2 regions of the Microbacterium sp. YJN-G genome follow, and region 1 is predicted to be linked to the other one. Evidence: riboswitches for the same ligand, from Rfam matches in the RefSeq annotation. Region 1 holds a riboswitch; the other holds the start of a gene.
The links. A riboswitch is a leader RNA that binds a small molecule or an ion and turns the genes downstream of it on or off. The one in region 1 is predicted to bind thiamine pyrophosphate.
Positions count from the first base shown of each region.

Region 2: linked by a shared signal. The riboswitch ahead of thiM (hydroxyethylthiazole kinase) and the one ahead of thiC (phosphomethylpyrimidine synthase ThiC) in region 1 are both predicted to bind thiamine pyrophosphate.

Region 1 is NZ_CP060402.1:2,296,872-2,302,368, forward strand. Features, by position in the region: gene H7694_RS11055 (O-acetylhomoserine aminocarboxypropyltransferase/cysteine synthase family protein) at 1-771, shown strand, start outside; gene H7694_RS11060 (LLM class flavin-dependent oxidoreductase) at 816-1,871, shown strand; TPP riboswitch at 1,938-2,052, shown strand; gene thiC (phosphomethylpyrimidine synthase ThiC) at 2,047-3,825, shown strand; gene H7694_RS11070 (MFS transporter) at 3,815-5,119, shown strand; gene H7694_RS11075 (Gfo/Idh/MocA family protein) at 5,116-5,497, shown strand, end outside.
Region 2 is NZ_CP060402.1:2,128,869-2,134,365, forward strand. Features, by position in the region: gene H7694_RS10245 (bifunctional hydroxymethylpyrimidine kinase/phosphomethylpyrimidine kinase) at 262-2,388, opposite strand; gene thiM (hydroxyethylthiazole kinase) at 2,385-3,245, opposite strand; TPP riboswitch at 3,237-3,330, opposite strand; gene H7694_RS10255 (cupin domain-containing protein) at 3,454-3,891, opposite strand; gene H7694_RS10260 (pyridoxamine 5'-phosphate oxidase family protein) at 3,902-4,489, opposite strand; gene pheT (phenylalanine--tRNA ligase subunit beta) at 4,626-5,497, opposite strand, start outside.

The DNA of each region.
Region 1 (5,497 bases):
ATCCGCCCGGGTGAGCACGGCGCCGACTTCGTCGTGCACTCGGCGACGAAGTTCCTCGCCGGGCACGGCACCTCGCTGGGCGGTGTCGTCGTCGACCAGGGCACCTTCGACTTCGGCGCCGAGCCCGAGCGCTGGCCGCAGTTCACCGCCCCGTACACCCGCTTCGGCGACCTCGTGCTGTGGGAGCGCTTCGGGCAGGGCTTCGCGTTCGCGGCGCTCGTGAAGTCGAAGTACGTGCACGACCTCGGCCCCTCGCTGTCGCCGTTCAACGCCTGGCAGATCCTGCAGGGCATCGAGACCCTCGACCTGCGCGTGGCCCGCCAGTCATCCAGCGCACTGGCGATCGCACGGCATCTCGAGCAGCATCCGGCCGTCGCCCGCGTGCACCACCCCGGACTCGCGGGCAACCCCTGGCACGATCTCGCCGCGCGTTACCTGCCCCACGGCATCCCCTCGGTGTTCTCGTTCGACATCGCCGGCCCCGAGCCCGAGGCCACGGATCGCATCGCCCGCCTGATCGATGAGCTGCGCGTGTTCCGCCTGGTCGCGAACCTCGGCGACGCCCGCAGCCTGATCGCGCACCCGGCATCCATGACCCATTCCCACCTCACGCCCGCCCAGCGCGCGGCGGCGGGCATCTCGCTGAACACGGTGCGGCTGTCAACCGGCATCGAGGACCCGGCCGACCTCATCGCCGACCTCGACCGGGCGCTCACGATCATCGGCGAGTCGTCGCGCACCGAACCCGAGCCTCAGCTCGCCCGCGCCTGATCCCCGCACCGACCGCACCGCCGACCACCTGCTGAAGGAGCATCATGGCCATCGACCTCGGATACTGGACGCCCGTCTACGGCGGCTTCCTGCGCAACGTCCGCGATGAGGGCCGCATGGCCGCCACCTGGGAGTACATCCGCGAGGTGTCGATGAAGGCCGACCGGCTCGGCTTCCGCACCACGCTCGTGCCCGAGCTGTACCTGAACGACCGCAAGGGCACGGATGCTCCGAGCCTGGAGGCCTGGTCGCTGTCGGCGGCGATCCTCGCCGCGACCGAGCATCTGCGGGTGATGACCGCCGTGCGCCCCGGTTTCCATCTGCCGGCGGTGCTCGCGAAGACGGTGTCGACGCTCGACAGCATCGCGCCAGGCCGCGTCGCGCTGAACGTGGTCGCCGCGTGGTGGGCCGAGGAGGCGCGGCAGTTCGGCGGCGTGTTCCCCGCTCATGACGCCCGCTACGCGCAGGCGACGGAGTTCGTCTCGGTGCTGAACGGCCTGTGGGAGCAGACGCCGTTCACCTTCAGCGGCGACCACTACGCGTTCGACGGCACGATCGTCGAGCCCAAGCCGTCGTCGCACCCGGTGATCTTCGCCGGCGGCGAGAGCGACGCCGGTCGTGAGGCGATCGCCGGCTTCGCCGACGCCTACGTCATGCACGGCGGCACCCTCGACGAGGTTCGTGCGAACGTGGCCGACATGAACGCCCGCTCCGAACGGCTGCACGGCCGGCCGATCGAGGAGTTCGGCATGCCCGCGTACGTCATCGTCCGCGACACCGAGGCCGAGGCGCAGCGCGAGCTCGAGCGCATCACCACGGTCGACCCCGACTCCCCCGGCTACGCGTCGTTCGAGCAGTTCCGGCAGAACTCGAACCTCTCGCTCGAGCTGTCGAAGCGGGAGTACTCGGTGGGCACGCGCGGCCTGCGCCCCAACCTGGTCGGCACGGCCGAGCAGGTCGCCGAGCGCATCAACGCCTACGCGGATGCGGGCATCAGCCTGCTGCTGATCCAGGCCTCTCCGCTCGACGAGGAGCTCGACCGGATCGCCGAGCAGGTGTTCCCGCTGGTGGAGCAGCGGTCCCTGGCGCTTGCCGACTGACCGTTCCTGAAGACATCCGGCGACACTGTCGCCGTCGACCCGCACCCCGGAGGTGTACTCTTTCACGCGAGATCCCACGGGCGCCCCATGGCAGGGGGCTGAGATCGGGCTGACGCCGTCCGAGCACCGTCTGAACCTGTCCGGGTAATGCCGGCGAAGGAAGAAGGAGCCCTGAATGGTGCTGTCTGCTGTCCCCTCCGAGAAGACGTCCGCCGAGAACTACGCGACGCACCGACTCGACCATCTCATCGACGCCGCGCACGGCATCCACGTTCCCGTCACCGCGATCGACCTCGACGACTCGCCGTCGGGTGCGACCAACACTCCGGTGACGGTGTACCGTACCGCGGGGCCCGGCGCAGACCCGACGGTGGGACTTCCCGCGCAGCGCGCGGCGTGGATCGCCGCCCGCGGCGACGTCGAGGCGTACGACGGTCGCGCCAGGGATCTGCTGGACGATGGCCGCGGCGCGATCCGGCGCGGCAGCGCCAGCGACGAATGGGCCGGCTCGCCCCGTACGCCGCTGCGGGCCGCGGCCGGGCGCCGTGTCACGCAGATGCACTACGCACGTCAGGGCATCGTGACGCCCGAGATGCGCTTCGTCGCGCTGCGCGAGGGGTGCGACGTCGAGCTCGTGCGCTCCGAGGTCGCGGCCGGGCGCGCGATCATCCCCGCCAACGTCAACCACCCTGAATCCGAGCCGATGATCATCGGGCGGGCGTTCCTCGTGAAGATCAACGCGAACATCGGCAACTCCGCGGTCACCTCGTCGATCCGCGAGGAGGTCGCGAAGCTGGAGTGGGCGACTCGCTGGGGCGCCGACACCGTCATGGATCTGTCCACCGGCGACGACATCCACACCACTCGCGAGTGGATCCTGCGCAACTCCCCGGTCCCGATCGGCACCGTGCCGATCTACCAGGCGCTCGAGAAGGTGAACGGAGACCACCAGGCCCTCACCTGGGAGATCTTCCGCGACACGGTGATCGAGCAGTGCGAACAGGGCGTCGACTACATGACGATCCACGCCGGCGTGCTGCTGCGGTATGTGCCGCTGACGGCGAACCGGGTCACCGGCATCGTCTCGCGCGGCGGATCGATCATGGCCGGCTGGTGCCTCGGCCACCACCGGGAGAACTTCCTCTACGAGCACTTCGACGAGCTGTGCGAGATCTTCGCGCGCTACGACGTCGCCTTCTCTCTCGGCGACGGGCTGCGGCCGGGGTCGATCGCGGATGCGAACGACGAGGCGCAGTTCGCCGAGCTGGACACGCTCGCCGAGCTCACCAAGCGTGCGTGGCAGTACGACGTGCAGGTGATGGTCGAGGGACCGGGCCACATCCCCTTCCATCTCGTGCGCGAGAACGTCGAGCGTCAGCAGGAGCTCTGCGACGGGGCCCCGTTCTACACACTCGGACCGCTCGTCACTGATGTCGCCCCCGGCTACGACCACATCACCTCGGCGATCGGTGCGACCGAGATCGCCCGCTACGGCACGGCGATGCTCTGCTACGTCACTCCGAAGGAGCACCTCGGCCTGCCGAACCGCGACGATGTGAAGACCGGCGTCATCACGTACAAGATCGCGGCGCACGCCGCTGACCTCGCAAAGGGCCACCCGGGCGCGCAGGCTCGCGACGATGCGCTGTCGAAGGCGCGGTTCGAGTTCCGCTGGCGGGATCAGTTCGCGCTCTCCCTCGATCCGCATACGGCCGAGGAGTTCCACGACGAGACCCTGCCCGCCGAGCCGGCGAAGACGGCGCACTTCTGCTCGATGTGCGGGCCGAAGTTCTGCTCGATGCGCATCTCGCAGGACATCCGCGACGAGTTCGGCGATGTGGCCGATCAGGCGCGGATCGCCGCAGAGGGCATGGCCGCGAAGTCGGATGAGTTCCGCCGGTCAGGCGCCAGCGTGTACCTGCCAACCCCGGAGGTGCCCGCTCGTGCGCACTGACACGTCGACTGCTCAGGCACCCGTCGCGCACCCTGCTCCGGGTCACGGGGCGGCGCGCGCGGCCCGGGGAGCCGTGCTCACGAACTACATCGACCAGTTCGACATCTTCCTGCCCGTGCTCGCCCTCGCGCCGGCGGCGGTGGCGATCTACGGAGCGCCGAACGCCGCCCTCGCCTCGGCCCTGGTGTTCGTCGCCACGCTGATCGGCCGACCCCTCGGCTCGGCGATCTTCGGCCCGCTCGCCGACCGCATCGGCCGCTCGCGCATCACCAGGATCAGCGTCGCCGGTGTCGCCCTCGTGACCTTCGCGATGGCGCTCGTGCCGTTGGGCGCCGGGCATGCAGGGCTCGTCGCCCTCGTCGCCCTGCGCTTTCTGGGCGGGGTGTTCATTGGCGGCGGGTACACCGCGGCGATCCCCCTGGCGATGGAGTGGGCCGAGCCGCGGCGTCGCGGCGCGCTCAGCGGCCTGATCATGGCGATGTCGCCGGCGGCCAACGCGACCCTCGCCGCATCGACGCTCGGACTGCTCGCCATCCTGGGCCCCGACGCCTACGCCGGCTGGGGCTGGCGCTTCCCCTTCCTCGCCGGAGCGCTCCTCACCGCGGCGCTGTTCCTCTATCTCCGTCTGCGCGTCGAGGATCGCGACGAGCCGAGCCCGCCCGCCGCCGGCGTGATCACGGCCGCGGTGCGTGGTTCGCGCGGCACGTTCGTCCGGCTGTTCGTGCTGATGACGGGGCTGTGGCTGTTCACGAACATTGCCGTCGCGCTGCTGACCCCTCAGCTCGGCACGATCATCGGCCTGGACGGTTCGGCGGTGGCGTTCACGATGCTCGTGGCCACGATCGTCTCGGCGGTCGCGATGGTCGCCACCGGCGCCGCCTCCACGCGCATCGGGCGCCATCGACTGCTGTTCTGGTTCGGGGTCGTGGCGGCGGTCGCGGCACCGCTGACGATCCTCGGCGTGTTCCGTTCGTCGGGCGTCGTGCTCGTGGTGCTCGTCGCGCTGCTGCAGGTGATCACCGTGTCGGCGTACGGCCCGATCGGCGCGCATCTCGCCGAGCAGTTCCCTCGTTCGATCCGGGCGACGGGCTACGGGCTCGCATACAGCACGTCGATCATCCTGCCTGCGCTGTACCCGTACTACCTGCCGCCGGTTCAGCAGCTGCTCGGCGTGCCGGGAGCATCCGCGCTGATGCTCGGGATCGGCGGCGTGCTGGTCGCCATCGGGGCGTGGCGACCGCGCGTCATCGATCGCGGTTCGGGTCGGGGGCGCCCACTACGCTGGGACGCATGACCGGTCTTCGTTGGGGAATCCTCGCCACCGGCGGCATCGCCGCCGCCTTCGCATCCGACCTGCGCACCGCGGGTCTCGACCTCGTGGCGGTGGGGTCGCGCAGCCAGGAGTCGGCCGACGCCTTCGCGGCGCGCTTCGACATCCCGCGCGCGCATGACTCGTACGAGGCGCTGGTGACCGACCCCGACGTCGACATCATCTACGTCTCCACCCCGCACCCGATGCACCGCGAGAACGCGCTGCTGGCGCTCGAGCACGGCAAGCACGTCCTCGTCGAGAAGCCCTTCACCCTCAACCGCGCCCAGGCCGAGGATGTGCAGCGTCTTGCCGCCGAGAAGGGCCTGCTGGCGATGGAGGCGATGTGGACCCGCTACCTGC
Region 2 (5,497 bases), 170 kb from region 1:
CACCGGCACTGTGCCCGTCGACGCACGACGGGAGCGCGGGGTCGCCTAGAGTCGGCGGTCGCCGCGGCGTCGGCGCACGGAAGTGACGCTCGCGGCGTCGTGGGCTTCGCCGTGCTCGCTCAGGAACCGCTGAGCGGGAGCGAGTGCGACCGAAGACATGCCGCGACAGTAGCGCCCCTGCCGCGGCATCCGCAAATCCGGCACGTCACATGGCGCACCGCCCCCTGCTCGACGCGCGGTCGGCGGGTGGTCAGCGCCGGGTCATCGCAGGTCGAAGAACGCCCTCTCGTGCTCGCACGCGGCGAGGAACGCGCGGTGCATGCGTGCGCGCTGCTCCCCGTCGGCTGCGACGGCAGCCGCCGCGACGTATCCGATCGCCCGCTCGTTCGCCGCCTCGAAATCCGGGTCGGCGTACGTCGCCAGCCACGACGCGTACGGATGCTCGGGATCGCGCGCGTACGCGCCGAAGTCGCCGGCATGCAGCCGCAGCCCGAGGTCGGTGTACAGCCAGAAGCAGGGCAGGATCGCGGCGATCAGCACGCGGTAGTCGCCGGTGAAGGCGGCGGCGCGCAGGTGGTCGAGGTACGCGGTGCACACCGCGCTCGGCGGGGTGTCGAAAGTGCCGACTGAGACGCCGGTGGCCGGCGTCAGCCATCCCGCGTGCAGTTCGAGTTCGACGGCGATCGCACCGTGCGCCGAGTCGGCCCAGAACGCCTGCTCCTGAGGGGTCGGTGCGAGCCGGGCGGCCTCGGCGAGCACCCGGGCGTACTCGCGGAGGTAGAGCGCATCCTGCGCGAGGTACTCGAGGAACAGCCTGCGCTCGAGCGTGCCGTCGGCGAGCGCACGGATGAAGGGCAGCTCGTCGATGTCGCGCCGGATGTGCTCGGCGCTGCGCCACCACTCCTCGCGGATGCTCTCGGCTGAGGGACGCGTCTCCAGGCCGCCGCGCCGCCACAGCCCCGCGAAGTGGCTGATCGGACCGTGGCCGCGGCCGACGTCGAGGGCATCCGCGTCGGTCAGCGACTCTCGCAGCCAGGCACGGCTGGAGGCGACCGCCTGCGTCCAGTCGAGCCCCCGCGCGCGCGTCGTGGCGAGGGCGGCCGAGAGTGAGCATCCGGTGCCGTGCGTGCTGGTGGTGGCGATCCGCGCACCGTCATACCCGGCGATGACGCCGCCCGGCCCGACCAGGGCATCCGGTGACTGGTCACCATCGAGGTGGCCACCCTTGGCCAGCACGAGCGCTCCGGTGCGCGCGGCGACCTCGCGAGCGGCGTCGAGCGCGTCGTCCCAGCCCTCGAGCGTCCGGCCGGCGAGCACCGCGAGCTCACCGAGGTTCGGGGTGATCAGATCGGCGCGCGCGGCGAGATCGACGAGGGCGCTCTCGGCTGCGGTGTCGAGCAGCCGGTCGCCGCTGGTGGCGACCATCACCGGGTCGAGCACGACGACCGGCGGTCGCTGCTCGTCGAGCCACGCGATGACCGTCTCGATGATCTCGGTGCCGGCGAGCATCCCGATCTTCACCGCGTCGATGCCGATGTCGTCTGCGATCGCGTCGAGCTGGGCGCGCAGGAACGAGGTCGGCGGCACGTGCACGTCGCGCACGCCCTGCGTGTTCTGCGCGGTGAGGGCGGTGATCGCCGCCATGCCGTAGCCGCCGTTCGCGGCGATCGACTTCAGATCGGCCTGGATGCCCGCCCCGCCCGACGGGTCGCTGCCGGCGATGCTGAGCACCCGCGGCGTGCGCGCTCCTCGCCATTCCCGCCGCAGTGCGCGGGCCGCGGCGCGCGGGTCGTCGGTCGCGCACAGCGCGGACACCACGGCCACGCCCGCCGCCCCGGCATCCCGCAGCGCGGCGACGTCGTCGATGCCGACCCCGCCGATCGCGACGGCGGGGACCGGGCTGGATGCGGCGAGCGCGCGGAACCCGTCGATGCCGAGTGCCGGCGGATGGTCGGGCTTGGTGGAGGTGGGCCGGATCACCCCGACGCCCACGTAGTCGACGGTGCCGGCGGGCAGCCCGCGCACGGCGTCGAGGTGCTCGGGGGTGTTCGCGGTGAGTCCGATGACGGCATCCGCTCCGAGCAGAGCACGGGCGTGCCGGACCGCGGCATCCGACTGGCCGAGGTGCACGCCGTCGACGCGCGCTCCGCGACGGCGCGCCTCGACGGCCGCGTCGAGCCGGTCGTTGACGAGCAGGAGCGCCCGCCCGTCGATCGCGTCGGACAGTTCGACGAGGCGGTCTGCGGTCTCGGCGTCGGAGGCGTGCTTGTCGCGCAGCTGCACGACCGTGACTCCGCCGGCCAGGGCTTCGCGGACGGTCTGCACCACCCCGCGGTCGCCGCAGAGCGCGTCGTCGGTGACGAGATAGAGCGACAGGTCGAGGCTCATCGCGCCGACTCCCCCGAGAGAGCGGCCTCGTCGACGCGAGCGGCATCGGCGAGCTCGGCGGGCTGGATCGCCGCCAGTTCGTCGAGCAGCGCGACGGCGAAGCTGCCGGGGCCGGATGCCGTGACGGCCGCGCGTTCCGCGGCGACCGTATAGACGAGAGTGGCGGCGGCGACGGCATCCAGCGGATCGGTGCCTGTTGCGCGGGCGGTGCCGAGGAACGCGGCCATCACCGCGCCGAGCGCGCAGCCGCCGCCGGTCACCCGGGTCAGCAGCGCATCGCCGTTGGCGATGCGCACGATCCGCTGCCCGTTCGTGATGTGGTCGACCGGGCCCGACACGGCCACGACGCTCCCCCACTCGGAGGCGAGCGTGCGGGCGGCGTCGAGGGCGGCATCCGGGGTGTCGGTGGCGTCGACTCCCCTGCCGCCTGCGCTCAGACCGGCGAGCGCGAGGATCTCGGACGCATTGCCGCGGATCGCCGTCGGCCGCTGCGCGACGAGGTCGTGTGCGAGGGCGGTGCGTACCGGCAGCGCGCCGACGGCGACCGGGTCGAGCACCCAGGGCGTCCCCGCGGCGTTCGCGCCGGCGACCGCCTCGCGTGCCGCCTCGCGCTGCTCGGGGCCGGGGGTGCCGAGGTTCACCAGCAGTCCGGAGGCGATGCCGGCGAACATGCCGGATTCGCCGACGATGTCGACCATCGCGGGTGCGGCACCCAGGGCGAGCAGCACGTTCGCGGTGAAGCCGGTCACCACCTTGTTGGTGATGCAGTGCGTGAGGGGCGCTGCCGCGCGCAGCTCTCCCAGCAGCTCGGCGGCCGTGGCCGCGATTTCGGTCGGTGGACGCAGAAGATCGCTCATTCGCGACATCCCTTCGCTAGTACGAACTAGATCAGGTTCGACGGGTGTGATCTCAGCCGCGGATGCGGCACCCCGTGTCACTCGTGGCGAGTCTAGCCCGCCTCTGACGCCGAAACCCCTCGTGGCTGCCGATACCCCTCGTGAATCACGCGATTCAGGACGGGTGTGGGCAATTAGGAGGGGTCTCGGCGGAAGGGGGACGGACGGCTCAGGCGTCGGGCCAGGGCATCGGGCGGTCGGGGTCGCGCTTGCTGTCATCGGGCAGGTGCGGCAGCTGCTCGCCGCCGGCGCGGATGCAGAGCCAGCGCAGCTCGCCGGGACTGTCGGGGTGCGCGCGCCAGGTGCGCCAGACGTCCTGGCCGACCCGGACGACCGACCCCGCGCGCACGTCGACGACATCGTCGTCGAGGCCCATCTGGCCCTGACCCTCCAGGAACACATAGAGCTCCTCGACGCGGCTGTGGGCGTGCCAGTACCCGGCCTCCTCGCCCGGCTGGAGCGCGTTGGCCGTCATGCCGATGTACTGCATGGTCAGCTCGTGGTCCACGACCCTCCTGCCGTCGCGGGAGCGTGCGGGCGCGAAGCCTCCGTAGTGTGCGCGCCAGTCATCCAGCCCGCCGATCTCGGTCACCTGATAGTCGCTCATCGCCGCTCCTTCACCGCTCGCTCTTCGTGGTCTCGCCGTTCACGATACTGCGGGTCCACGCACGGTCGGCCCGCTCGTAGACGATCCGCAGGTGCCTGCGGTCGGAGGCTCCCTGCCAGAACTCCACCCGCTGCGGTTCGAGCCACCAGCGCACCCATTCGCCGGGCTGCAGCCCCTCGCGCGCGGCTGCGGAGCGGGCGGCGAGATCGGCGTCGCTCTCCTGCCGGGGAGCCTCCTGCACCCTTCCGCGCACGCGCACGGCGCGACGGAGCGGCTGCCACCACAGGCTCAGCGCGGCGGCGGGGGCGGCGGCGAGCTGGCCGCCCTTGGCCGAGCCGCGCGGGCCGGCGAAGGCCCAGCCGCGGTCGGTGACGTCCTTGACGATCAGTGTGCGCGCGTCCGGCATCCCCTCGGCGTCGACCGTCGCGAGGGTCGCGGCGTGCGGTTCGGCGACGCCCGCCCCGGCCGCCTCGCGGATCCAGCGTTCGAACAGCACGACCGGGTCATCCGGCAGCGCATCCGTGTCGAGCGCGGGCGGCTCGCCCGCCAATGCAGGCAGGGCGCGCAGCCAGGCGGCGAACGTCGAGCTTGAGGTCATGCCCCCATCCTGCCCCGCCCCCACGACTCCCGCGCCCCTAAGCGTCGAAACCCCTCACCAGTGCCGACACCCCTCGTGAATCACGTGATTCAGGAGGGGTCTCGGCAACCAGGAGGGGTTTCGGCGGAGGAAGCGGTCAGTCGCGGATCGTGGCGGCGAAGCGCTCGGTCGCGACCGCGACACCGGCGAGCTTGGCCTCGGTGGCCTCGGCCGCGGTGAGCGTGCGGTCGGGTGCGCGGAACCGCAGCGCGAAGCTGAGGCTCTTCTGCCCCTCGCCGAGTCCCTCGCCGCGGTAGTCGTCAACCAGTCGCGCGGCCTCGAGCAGGTCGCCGGCGCCCTCGACGAGCGCGGCGCGCACCTCGGATGCCGGGACCTCGACGCCCACGACCAGCGACACGTCCTGCGTGGCGGCGGGGAACGTCGACAGGGATGCCGCGACCACCCGGTCGCCTGCGAGCGTCAGCACGCGATCCAGATCGAGCTCGAGCACCACGGCGCGGCCCGGCAGATCGGCATCCGCCGAGACCTGCGGATGCAGTTCGCCGACGTAGCCGACCTCCTCGCCGCGCACCGACAGCACACCGGCACGGCCGGGATGCAGGGCGGCGCGGCTGGTCTGTGCGACGTCGATCTCGACGCCGGCGGCCACGCCGATCACGCGCACGGCATCCAGTGCATCACCCAGGCTCGCCGGCTGCGCCGGGCGCCCCGGCTGGCGGGGGGTCATGCTGCCCGTCAGCAGAACGGCGACGTGACGCGGCTGCGGCGGGATCGACGCATTCAGCGCGGCGAGGGTCTCGTCGTCGGGACGCCGCCCCAGCGGCGGGATGAAGTCGGTGCCGTAGACCACACCCTGCTCGGGCGTGAACACGGAGCCGCTCTCGAAGATCGCGAGATCCACGAGACCGCGCGAGATGTTGCGGTGCGCGGTCTGCAGCAGGCCCGGAAGCAGCGAGCGGCGCAGGTACGGCGCCTGCCCGTCGAGCGGGTTGGCGAGGCGGATGCTGG